3 regions of the Pseudomonas sp. GW823-FHT02C02 genome follow, and region 3 is predicted to be linked to each of the others. Evidence: predicted binding sites of a transcription regulator. Region 3 holds the regulator's gene; each other region holds the start of a gene.

Evidence for each region. Region 3 encodes sigma-54, which starts transcription at its own class of promoters, with help from an activator protein. Its sites were predicted from a motif close to ANTGGCATNNANNTTGCTNT; they were not measured.
Region 1: a site for sigma-54 is predicted at 2,154-2,173, ahead of AC1ROI_RS18110 (circularly permuted type 2 ATP-grasp protein). Genes of this name have one in related genera too.
Region 2: a site for sigma-54 is predicted at 3,122-3,141, ahead of AC1ROI_RS24600 (flagellar basal body rod protein FlgF). Genes of this name have one in related genera too.

The regions. Positions count from the first base shown of each region.
Region 1 covers NZ_JBXAJV010000009.1:187,781-191,835, reverse strand. Annotated here, with positions in the region: gene speE (polyamine aminopropyltransferase) at 1-793, shown strand, start outside; gene AC1ROI_RS18120 (hypothetical protein) at 1,022-1,255, shown strand; gene AC1ROI_RS18115 (ribonuclease E inhibitor RraB) at 1,470-1,811, shown strand; gene AC1ROI_RS18110 (circularly permuted type 2 ATP-grasp protein) at 2,205-3,614, shown strand; gene AC1ROI_RS18105 (alpha-E domain-containing protein) at 3,627-4,055, shown strand, end outside.
Region 2 covers NZ_JBXAJV010000015.1:171,512-175,566, reverse strand. Annotated here, with positions in the region: gene phhA (phenylalanine 4-monooxygenase) at 95-883, opposite strand; gene AC1ROI_RS24605 (sigma-54-dependent phenylalanine hydroxylase transcriptional regulator PhhR) at 1,267-2,829, shown strand; gene AC1ROI_RS24600 (flagellar basal body rod protein FlgF) at 3,196-3,936, shown strand; gene flgG (flagellar basal-body rod protein FlgG) at 3,982-4,055, shown strand, end outside.
Region 3 covers NZ_JBXAJV010000005.1:65,283-69,337, reverse strand. Annotated here, with positions in the region: gene AC1ROI_RS10300 (KdsC family phosphatase) at 1-161, shown strand, start outside; gene lptC (LPS export ABC transporter periplasmic protein LptC) at 169-741, shown strand; gene lptA (lipopolysaccharide transport periplasmic protein LptA) at 728-1,276, shown strand; gene lptB (LPS export ABC transporter ATP-binding protein) at 1,276-2,001, shown strand; gene AC1ROI_RS10280 (RNA polymerase factor sigma-54) at 2,186-3,679, shown strand; gene hpf (ribosome hibernation-promoting factor, HPF/YfiA family) at 3,754-4,055, shown strand, end outside.

The DNA.
Region 1 (4,055 bases), on a different contig from region 3:
CGAAGTGCGCACCGAACACCAGCACCTGGTGATTTTCGAAAACCCGCGCATGGGCCGGGTCATGGCGCTGGACGGCGTGATCCAGACCACCGAGGCCGACGAATTCATCTACCACGAGATGCTCACCCACGTGCCGATCCTGGCGCATGGCGCCGCCAGACGTGTACTGATTATCGGTGGTGGCGACGGCGGCATGCTGCGTGAAGTGGCCAAGCACCGCAGCATTGAGCACATCACCATGGTCGAGATCGACGGCACCGTGGTCGACATGTGCAAGGAATTCCTGCCGAACCACTCCAAGGGTGCGTTCGATGATCCCCGCCTGAATCTGGTAATCGATGACGGCATGCGTTTCGTCGCCACCACCACCGAAAAATTCGACGTGATCATTTCCGATTCCACTGACCCGATCGGTCCGGGTGAAGTGCTGTTCTCCGAAAACTTCTACCAGGCCTGCCGTCGCTGCCTGAACGAGGGCGGCATCCTGGTCACGCAGAACGGCACGCCGTTCATGCAGATCGAAGAAGTCAAAACCACCGCGGGTCGCCTGCGCAGTCTGTTCCCGGACTGGCACTTCTATCAGGCCGCGGTGCCGACCTACATCGGCGGCTCGATGACCTTTGCCTGGGGGGCGACCAACACCGCCTATCGCAAGTTGTCCCGCGAAACCCTGCAACAGCGTTTCGCCGGCAGCGGCATCATCACCCGCTACTACAACCCGGAAATCCACATCGGCGCCTTCGCCTTGCCGCAATACGTGCTGCAAGCGATCAACAAGCCAAGCAACGACTAAACTGAAGATGTACGCATAACCCCCTTGCAGGAGGGAAGCTTGCTCGCGAAAGCGGTGCATCAGGCAATACACAAGTTGACTGATGCAGCGCTTTCGCGAGCAAGCTTCGCTCCTACAGGTTCCTGTATGTTTTTCATACCTGCATGCGGTAATCCGTTTGAACGATCACTCAGGCCAAAAGTCCAGATGGATGTAAGCCCATTTGCGGGTTTGTTCGAGGAGGCACTGATGCAAAAGTGGAAAATCACTTTCGTGGATGATCACGGTGAAACAGTCGATGAAGTCTTTGAGTGCGACAAGTGCCCGGATAACGAGCAAGCCGCGAAACTCATCAAAGGCCGGCTCCTTCCTGTCGCCGCTGAACTGGATCTGAATGATCTGGAAGGGCGAACCGCTGATGCCAGCGTAAAAAATCTCAAAGCGCAGAACAGCATTCAAATCCTCGACATCACGCCAATCTGAACAACACCTGTCTCATTCTTATCCAGGCCTTGGCAGCGCCTCCGTCTTGGGGCTACTCTGCAATCGAGATCAGCGAACGGATCGCTAAGGTCTGGACTTGTCAGCTACATGCTTGCTTCCCACCGGCGACCTGGTTGCCGCATCGCTCGCACCAATCGGTTGCGCGTGCCGGGAATACGGAAAGTCTATCCATCATGATTGAGGGGGACGTTTCATGAGCACAGCCTATCAAGAAGACATCAGCAGCAGCGTGTTGCGCCGCATGAAAGAAGGCGGTTTCGATTTTTCACGGTTCCATCCCATCGAGTTCTACGCCATTTTCCCGGACGAGGAGCGGGCACGCAGGGCGGCAGGGCAATACAAAGGTGAATCCTTGAACGCGCAAATCAGTGTGCGCGATGACGGCGCATGGGCGCTCGAACTGAGCAAAGTCATGTACGCCACCTACGATGATATCGGCGATTTCGAACAGGGTTTCGAGGCGGTGGTTGAGCCTCTGGGCGGCATCCTCGAAGGGTGGGGCGTCAAGCAGGAAATACGAGGGCGTCTCGCATAACGTTATGAACAGTGACAACGCTCAGCAACGGCTGACCTTCGGGTTGGCCGTTTTCGTTTGTGGCATCCGCCCCTTGGCAAAACCCTGAAACAAGAATCCCGAGGCAAAAAAAACCGCCTGAGCAGGCGGCTAAAGGGAAGTTCGGTCAGGTTTTGCAGCGGATGCGCGGATTATCCGCACCGCCGGCCGGGCAGTGAAATCAACTCTGACTATGCTGGTGATAGGTGACAACGTCGCCTTGCAATGAAGCGGGGGCGATCAGCGTGGGGCGTTTGCTGCACAGGATTGGTGCGGTGCAAACGGCGTGATTCTCCAACTGATTGATAACAAAGCGTTTCTGCCGATGGCACGGGCCTTGCGATGCCTAGATGTCCGGGTGACAAGGAGTACGGCATGATCCGCACCTATTTTGATGAGATGTACGATGCCGGCGGCCAGGTCCGCCCGCATTATCGGGAGTTTGCCCGTTGGCTGGCCGAGACGCCTGACGAGCTCTTGGCACAACGGCGACGCGAGGCCGATCTGTTATTTCATCGCGCCGGGATTACCTTCACGCTCTACGGCGATGAGCAGGGGACAGAGCGCCTGATTCCCTTCGATACCATCCCGCGCAGCATCCCCGCCAGTGAATGGCGGATCGTCGAGCGCGGCTGTATCCAGCGGGTCAAGGCGTTGAACATGTTCCTCGCCGACCTCTACCACGAGCAGCGCATCATCAAGGCCGGCATCATTCCGGCCGAGCAGGTGCTGGCCAACGAGCAATACCAGCTGGCGATGCAAGGGCTCGATCTGCATCGCGATATCTATTCGCACATTTCCGGTGTCGATCTGGTACGCGATGGCGACGGCACGTACTACGTGCTCGAAGACAACCTGCGTACACCCAGCGGCGTGAGCTACATGCTCGAAGACCGCAAGATGATGATGCGACTGTTTCCCGAGTTGTTCTCGGCCCAGCGCATCGCGCCGATCGACCATTATCCGAACCTGCTGCTCGACACTCTGAAAAGCTCCAGCCCGATCGATAATCCGAGCGTGGTGGTGCTGACGCCGGGTCGCTTCAACAGCGCTTTTTTCGAGCACGCCTTTTTGGCGCGAGAGATGGGCGTGGAGCTGGTGGAAGGCGCGGACCTGTTCGTGCGCGACGACAAGGTGTTCATGCGCACCACGGACGGGCCGAAGGCGGTCGACGTGATTTACCGTCGCCTCGACGATGCATTCCTCGACCCGCTGGCGTTCAACCCGGATTCGATGCTCGGCGTTCCAGGGCTGCTGTCGTCCTACCGAACCGGCAACGTGGTGCTGGCGAATGCCATCGGCACCGGGGTCGCGGACGACAAATCGGTGTATCCGTTTGTCACGGACATGATCCGTTTCTACCTGGACGAAGAGCCGATCCTGAAGAACGTGCCGACGTTCCAGTGTCGCAATCCTTCTGAACTGTCCCACGTGCTGGCCAATCTTCCAGACCTGGTGGTCAAGGAAACCCAGGGCTCCGGCGGTTACGGAATGCTGGTGGGGCCGGCGGCGACCGCGGCGGAAATCGAGTCGTTCCGCGCGCGGATCAAAGCCAAGCCTCATGCGTATATCGCGCAACCGACGTTGTCCCTGTCGACCTGTCCGACCTTTGTCGAAAACGGCATTGCGCCACGCCATATCGACCTGCGTCCGTTTGTATTATCTGGCCGCGAAACCCGGGTTGTGCCCGGCGGTTTGACCCGTGTGGCCCTGCGTGAAGGCTCTCTGGTGGTGAATTCTTCCCAGGGCGGCGGAACCAAGGACACCTGGGTGGTCGAGGATTGAAGGAAGCCTGCCATGTTAAGTAGAACTGCCTCGGATTTGTATTGGATGTCGCGTTACCTGGAGCGGGCGGAAAACCTCGCACGGATGCTCGACATCAGTTATTCGCTGTCGCTGATGCCGCAGGACGGTCGCGGTGACGGTCTGCACGAACTGGCCATGCCGCTGCTGATTACCGGCACCCTGGACGATTACCTGGAGCGCCACGGTGATTTGCACGCCGAGCGGCTGCTGCATTTCTTCGCACTGGACGCGGCCAACCCGGCGAGCATCTACAGCTGCCTGGGCGCGGCGCGGGCCAGTGCCCATGCGGTGCGTGGGCGAATCACCGCCGACATGTGGGAAAACATCAACGCCACCTGGCTGGAAATTCGCGGGATCGCCGAGCAAGGCCTGAGTCGCTACGGCATGAGCCGTTTTTGCGAGTGGATCAAGGAACGTTCC
Region 2 (4,055 bases), on a different contig from region 3:
TGAAATCGAATGATTGGAAATCGGCCGTCAGTTTCACCACGCTATAGCAAAGCGTCGTGTCCTGACAGGCTCACTTGATTCTAAAAGCTGCGGATCACGCGGCTTTTTTGGGTGGAAATTTAGGCGCGTGCAAACCGAGCTGCATGCCTTGCTTGACCATGGCCATGATGTCTTCATGAGCCACATCAAACAGACGCTTGAGGTTCGGCAGGACAAAGTACAGCGGCTGCAGGATGTCGATGCGGTAAGGCGTGCGCATGCATTCCAGCGGATCGAAGGCCTGATGCTCAGGTTCGTCCGACAGGCAGTAAACGGTTTCTTTCGGCGAGGAGAGAATGCCGCCGCCGTAAATGCGCAGGCCTTCTGGTGTATCGACCAGGCCGAACTCGATGGTCATCCAGTAGAGACGCGCGAGGTACACGCGTTCTTCCTTGGTGGCCTGTAGGCCAAGCTTGCCGTAGGTGTGGGTGAATTCCGCGAACCAAGGGTTGGTCAGCAGCGGACAGTGGCCAAAGATCTCGTGGAAAATATCCGGCTCTTGCAGGTAATCCAGCTCTTCGCGGGTCCGAATAAAGGTCGCCACTGGAAACTGCTTGTTGGCCAGCAATTCGAAAAAGGTCTGGAAGGGGATCAGCGCCGGCACTCGGGCTACTTGCCAACCGGTGGTTTCACCGAGGACTTTGTTGATTTCACCGAGTTGCGGAATGCGGTCGTGGGGCAGACCGAGTTTTTCGATACCGTCCAGGTATTCCTGGCACGCACGCCCCTCGATCACTTTCAGTTGGCGAGTAATCAGCGTGTTCCACACCGCATGTTCTTCAGCGGGGTAGTCGATAAAACCTTGCGCATCGGGCTCGCGAGCCACGTACTGCGTCTGCTTCATGCTGCTCTCCTGCTAGGGGATTTCATTCTTGTTATGTGCTGCTATGGACTTAGAAATACTCCAAGGCGTGCCGCGTTGCAGTAGGTGAATCGTGCCGTGCGTAGGAAAGTTCTCCAGTTTTCGTAAAGATTTCGTTACGAATGGATCGCAGTGGCGCAGGTATTGAGTTTTTCGGGTTTGAAAAGCGTTGCGCCTGTCACATAATCTTGACGGCTATCTGAGCGTGCCAGCAAAAAAATACCCTGTGGGAGCGAGCCTGCTCGCGAAAGCGTTCTGCCTGACACATCAATGCCGAGTGCACCGACGCATTCGCGAGCAGGCTCGCTCCCACAGGGTTGTACCTCGGGCATCCAACCTATTGACCGTTTTTCTTGGGCCTTTATATGCGTATCAAAGTCCACTGCCAGAACCGCATCGGCATCCTGCGCGACATTCTCAACTTGCTGGTCGAGTACGGAATCAACGTCGCTCGCGGCGAGGTCGGCGGTGAGCATGGCAATGCGATCTACCTGCACTGCCCGAACCTGATCAATATTCAGTTCCAGGCGTTGCGTCCGAAATTCGAGTCGATTGCCGGGGTATTTGGCGTCAAGCGTGTAGGGCTGATGCCCAGCGAGCGTCGGCACATGGAGCTCAATGCCTTGCTCGGCGCCCTGGAGTTTCCGGTGTTGTCGATCGACATGGGCGGCTCCATCGTGGCGGCCAACCGTGCAGCGGCGCAGTTGCTCGGGGTGCGGGTGGATGAGGTGCCGGGGATTCCGCTGTCGCGTTACGCCGAGGATTTTGATTTGCCGGAACTGGTGCGTGCCAACAAGTCGCGCATCAACGGGCTGCGGGTCAAGGTCAAGGGCGATGTGTTCCTCGCTGACATCGCACCGCTGCAATCCGAGCATGACGACAGCGAAGCCATGGCCGGTGCAGTCCTGACGCTGCACCGCGCTGATCGGGTGGGGGAGCGCATCTACAACGTGCGCAAGCAGGAACTGCGCGGGTTCGACAGCATCTTCCAAAGCTCGAAGGTCATGGCCGCGGTGGTCCGCGAAGCGCGGCGCATGGCGCCACTGGATGCACCGCTCTTGATAGAAGGCGAAACCGGCACCGGTAAGGAATTATTGGCGCGTGCCTGTCACCTGGCGAGTCCGCGCGGCCAGTCACCTTTGATGGCGCTCAACTGCGCCGGCCTGCCGGAATCGATGGCCGAGACCGAATTGTTCGGCTACGGCCCCGGCGCCTTCGAAGGCGCGCGTGCCGAAGGCAAGCTTGGGCTGCTGGAGCTGACGGCGGGCGGTACGTTGTTTCTCGATGGCGTCGGGGAAATGAGCCCGCGCTTGCAGGTGAAATTGCTGCGCTTCTTGCAGGACGGTTGCTTCCGTCGTGTGGGCAGTGATGAAGAGGTCTATCTGGATGTGCGGGTGATCTGCGCGACGCAGGTGGACTTGTCCGAGTTATGCGCGCGGGGCGAGTTTCGCCAGGATTTGTATCACCGCTTGAACGTGCTCTCACTGCACATTCCGCCGCTGCGTGAATGCCTCGATGGTTTGACGCCGTTGGTGGAGCACTTCCTCGACCAGGCCAGTCGTCAGATCGGTTGCCCGCTGCCGAAGCTGGCGCCAGCGGCGATGGAGCGGCTCAGTCATTACCATTGGCCGGGCAATGTCCGGCAATTGGAAAACGTGTTGTTCCAGGCGGTTTCGTTGTGCGAAGGCGGGACCGTGAAGGCCGAGCACATTCGCTTGCCGGATTACGGCGTGCGTCAGCCGCTTGGCGATTTCTCCCTCGAAGGCGGGCTGGATGCGATCGTCGGGCGCTTTGAGAAAGCGGTGCTGGAGCGGTTGTATTCCGAGCATCCGAGCAGTCGGCAGCTGGGCAAGCGGTTGGGGGTTTCGCATACGACCATTGCCAACAAGTTGCGTGAGTATGAAGTCGGCAAAGACCCCGACGCTTAAGCTGAAGCAATGACAACTTTGTGGCGAGGGAGCTTGCTCCCGCTGGAGCGCGAAGCGGCCGTAAGACCATCCGGCATGATCTGACTGTCACGCTCGGCCAATCTTTTTGGGGCTGCTTCGCAGCCCAGCGGGAGCAAGCTCCCTCGCCACAGGGGATCCTGTTGGCTGCAAAGGCCAGCACTTGCCACCAACCGGCATAACACCGCCGGTTTTTCGTCTCCGATACATTTCCCCAATCCCCGCAAAACCCCTCAAGTCCTTTGTTTGCCGGGCCTCGCACCGCCAGAAAAAAGTTGGTCTGTAAATTGCTTATCGCTCAACAGTACAGCGGTGGGCGGCAAACGTCCGGCATGCAGAGGAAAGAGTGTGGACAAGTACCTTTATGTGGCAATGACCGGCGCCAGCCAGAATGCACTGGCGCAGAAGGCTCATGCCAACAACCTGGCAAACATCTCTACCAACGGTTTTCAGAAGGACCTGGAACAGGCCCGTTCGATGCCTGTGTTTGGTGACAGCTTTCCGGCGCGTGCGTTTGCCATGACCGAGCGTCCGGCCACCGACTTCTCACCAGGTTCGCTGGTTGAAACCGGTCGCGACCTCGATGTCGCGGTGCAAGGCAACGGTTGGATCGCCGTGCAGACCCCCGATGGCGCTGAAAGCTACGTGCGCACCGGCAGCCTGAACGTGGACGCCCTCGGCGTGCTGCGTGCCGGCAACGGTATGCCGGTGATGGGCAACGGCGGACCGATCGCCGTGCCGCCCGAGCAGCAAATCGAAGTGGGCGAAGACGGCACCATCAGCATCCGTGCGATGGGCGAAGGCCCGCGTGTGATGGCTGAAGTCGACCGTATCAAATTGGTCAACCCTGACCTGAAGAACATGACCAAAGGCCTGGATGGTTCGATCCACACCAAGGATGGCAAGCCGGCGCAAGCCGATGCAGGCGTCAAACTGGTGTCCGGGTTCCTTGAGTCGAGCAACGTCAACGCCGTGGAAGAGATGACCTCGGTGCTGGCTTTGTCGAAGCAGTTCGAGCTGCACATCAAGATGATGAACACCGCCAAAGACGATGACCAGGCCATGGCTCGGGTCTTGCAGATCAGCTAATTATCAGAACGTCGCGCCGTAAAACAGGCGCACGAGGAGAATCGAATGCTTCCGGCTCTATGGGTTGCCAAAACAGGTCTGTCCGCCCAGGACACCAACCTGACGACCATTTCCAACAA
Region 3 (4,055 bases):
TGGGTCTGGGCATGGCCGTAGCAAACGCTGCCAGCTTCGTGCGTGAACACGCCCATGGCATCACCCTGGCCCGTGGTGGCGAGGGTGCCGCTCGCGAATTCTGTGAATTGATCCTGCGCGCCCAGGGCCGCCTCGATGCGGCCAACGCCGCGTACCTGTGAGCCCATTATGCTGAGCAAAAAGATTCGTAACATCCTGGTGTTCGGCTGCATCGCGGCGCTGTTCGCCGCGGTCGGCTACTGGAACATCAGCCCGGAACGCTTCCTCGACAAGCCGGTGGTCACGGTCGATGAAAGCGCAATCGACTATTACGCCCTCAACGCCCACAGCGTTCAGTACCTGCCGGACGGCAAACTGCAATACGAAATGACGTCCGACAAGGTCGAACACCTGAAAGCGAGCGAGGTGACGTTGCTGACCAACCCTGACCTGAACATGTTTCGCGGTACGCAGTTTCCGTGGCACGTCCAGAGTGAGCGCGGCGAAGTCAACCCGGACGGCACTCAGGTCGAGCTGATCGACTCGGTGCGCATCACCCGTTTCGACGAGAAAAACCGCCGAACCCTGATTACCACCACCCGAATGACGGTGTTCCCGCAGCAGCAATATGCGCAGACCGATCAACCCGTTAGAATCGACGGCGCTGGCGGTGTATCGACAGGCAACGGAATGAAAGCGTATTTGAAAGAAAGCAGGATACACCTGCTATCGAACGTAAGAGGACAGTATGAGGCTCGTTAAAACTCTCCCTATTTTGCTCAGTCTGGGCGCAGCACTGGGAAGCGTGAGCGCCTGGGCTCTGCCGAACGATCAAGAGCAGCCTATCCGCATTCAGGCCGACGACGCCCAACTGGACGACAAGAATGGCGTTGCCACCTATAAAGGTGACGTGATCATCACTCAGGGCTCGATGAAGGTCACCGGTAATACCGTGACCATCACCCGTACCCCGGCTGGCGACATCGACGTGGTGACCTCGGTGGGCAACCTCGCCTACTTCGAGCAGATGCAGACGGCCGGCGACACCAAGCCTGTTCAGGGCTGGGGCGTGACCATCCAGTACCACGCCTCGCAAAACCGCGTCGTGCTGATCGACAAGGCAAAAGTCGTCGACAAGGACAACAACGTCACCCAGGGCGAGAAAATCGTCTACGACACCCAGAAAAAGCTTGCGAGCGCCGGGCGTGCTACGGGTAGCAAGGTTACCGAGTCGCGTCCGCGCATCGACATGGTGATCCAGCCCAAGCCGAAAAACGACGCGAAAAAGGCTCCTTAATGGCAACTCTGAAAGCTCAGCATCTGGCCAAGAGCTACAAGAGCCGCCAGGTCGTGCGTGACGTCAGCCTGTCCATCGACAGCGGTCAAATCGTCGGCCTGCTAGGCCCTAACGGCGCCGGCAAGACCACCTGTTTCTACATGATCGTCGGCCTGGTGCAGGCCGATCAGGGTCGCGTGCTGATCGACGACCTGGACGTCAGCCACCAGCCAATGCATGGTCGTGCGAAGGCCGGTATCGGCTATCTTCCGCAAGAAGCGTCGATCTTCCGTAAACTCTCGGTCGCCGATAACATCATGGCCATCCTCGAGACCCGCAAGGAACTCGACAAGGCCGAGCGTCGCAAGGAACTGGAAAGCCTGCTGCAGGAATTCCACATCAGCCACATCCGCGACAACCTAGGCATGAGCCTGTCCGGTGGTGAACGTCGTCGGGTGGAAATCGCCCGGGCACTGGCCACCAACCCGAAATTCATCCTCCTCGACGAACCATTCGCCGGTGTGGACCCTATTTCGGTGGGCGACATCAAGCAGATCATCTACCACCTCAAGGCCAAAGGCATTGGCGTGCTGATCACTGACCACAACGTCCGTGAAACCCTGGATATCTGCGAAACCGCCTACATCGTCAACGATGGTCAACTGATCGCCGAAGGTGACTCCGCCACCATCCTGGCCAACGAACTGGTCAAGGAAGTGTATCTGGGCCATGAATTCCGCCTTTAAGCAGTAAGGTGTCTGGCTGATTGTCCGAGCGCTCGTCGCGATAAAAAATCAATACTTTTTTATTGTTACAGCGCTCTAGGCAAACGCTGCAGTTTCGGGCATATAATTTGCTTATGTTTGGCGCTCCGGCGCCCTGTAGTGGATGGCGCATGTGCGCCGGCGAATAAGGTGTTAAGCCCCTGCCATGAAACCATCGCTAGTCTTGAGAATGGGCCAGCAGCTGACGATGACACCGCAGCTGCAACAGGCCATCCGCCTGCTCCAATTGTCGACCCTGGACCTGCAACAGGAAATCCAGGAGGCCCTGGAGTCCAATCCGATGCTCGAACGCCAGGAAGAAGGCGACGACTTCGATAACGCCGACCCCTTGGCCGACAAAGCCGAACAGCTCCCCAACGCCGACATTTCGGAACCCTCCTACCAGGAAACCGCCCCGACGGTGGATAACCTCGAGGAAGGCGACTGGAACGAGCGCATTCCCAACGAGCTGCCCGTTGATACCGCGTGGGAAGACGTCTACCAGACCAGTGCCAGCAGCTTGCCGAGCAACGATGACGACGAGTGGGATTTCACCACCCGCACATCGGCCGGCGAAAGCCTGCAAAGCCATTTGTTGTGGCAACTGAACCTGGCACCGATGTCCGACACCGATCGTCTGATCGCCGTGACCCTGATCGACTGCATCAACAATCAGGGCTACCTGGACGAAACCCTCGAGGAAATTCTCGAGGCCTTCGATCCGGAACTGGACATCGAACTGGACGAAATCGAAGCCGTCCTGCACCGCATCCAGCAATTCGAACCGGCCGGCATTGGCGCCCGCAACCTGGGCGAATGCCTGCTGCTGCAATTGCGCCAACTGCCAGCCAAGACGCCTTGGCTGGCCGAAGCGAAACGCCTGGTCACCGACTACATCGACCTGCTCGGCAGCCGCGATTACAGCCAGCTCATGCGTCGCATGAAGCTCAAGGAAGATGAACTGCGCCAGGTCATCGAGCTGGTGCAGAGCCTCAACCCGCGCCCGGGCTCGCAGATCGAGTCCAGTGAAGCCGAATATGTTGTCCCTGACGTGATCGTGCGCAAGGACAATGAGCGCTGGCTGGTCGAGCTGAACCAGGAATCGGTGCCACGGCTGCGGGTCAACGCCCAATACGCCGGTTTTGTGCGCCGCGCCGACACCAGCGCCGACAACACCTTCATGCGCAATCAGTTGCAAGAGGCCCGCTGGTTCATCAAGAGCCTGCAAAGCCGCAACGAAACCCTGATGAAAGTAGCCACTCAGATCGTCGAGCATCAGCGCGGCTTTCTTGAATACGGCGACGAAGCGATGAAGCCGCTGGTCCTGCATGACATCGCCGAAGCGGTGGGGATGCACGAGTCGACGATTTCACGGGTCACCACGCAAAAATTCATGCATACCCCTCGGGGCATATATGAACTGAAATACTTTTTCTCCAGCCACGTCAGCACCTCCGAAGGCGGTGAATGCTCGTCCACAGCGATCCGCGCGATCATCAAAAAACTGGTTGCCGCGGAAAATCAGAAAAAGCCGTTGAGTGACAGCAAGATCGCTGGTTTACTGGAGGCACAAGGCATTCAGGTGGCTCGCCGCACCGTCGCCAAGTACCGCGAATCCCTCGGGATCGCGCCTTCGAGCGAACGCAAGCGGTTGATGTAGAGCCACGCCACAGCGTTCCAGTGGCAGGCATTTCTGCCTGCCGCTTTATGCACTGGCAACGAAGGAGAAGCTGTATGCAAGTCAACATCAGTGGACACCAACTGGAAGTGACCGAACCTCTTCGCACCTACATCGGCGAAAAACTCGAACGATTAGAGAGGCATTTCGACAAGATCACCAACGTGCAGGTCACGATGACGGTCGAAAAGCTCAAGCAGAAAATCGAAGCCACGCTGCATATTCCCGGCAATGAAGTGGTCGCAAACGCGGAGCATACCGATATGTACGCGGCGATCGACGCACTGACCGACAAGCTGGATAAACAACTCAAAAAGCATAAGGAAAAGACCCAAAGCCTCCTCCAGGGCGCGACCGG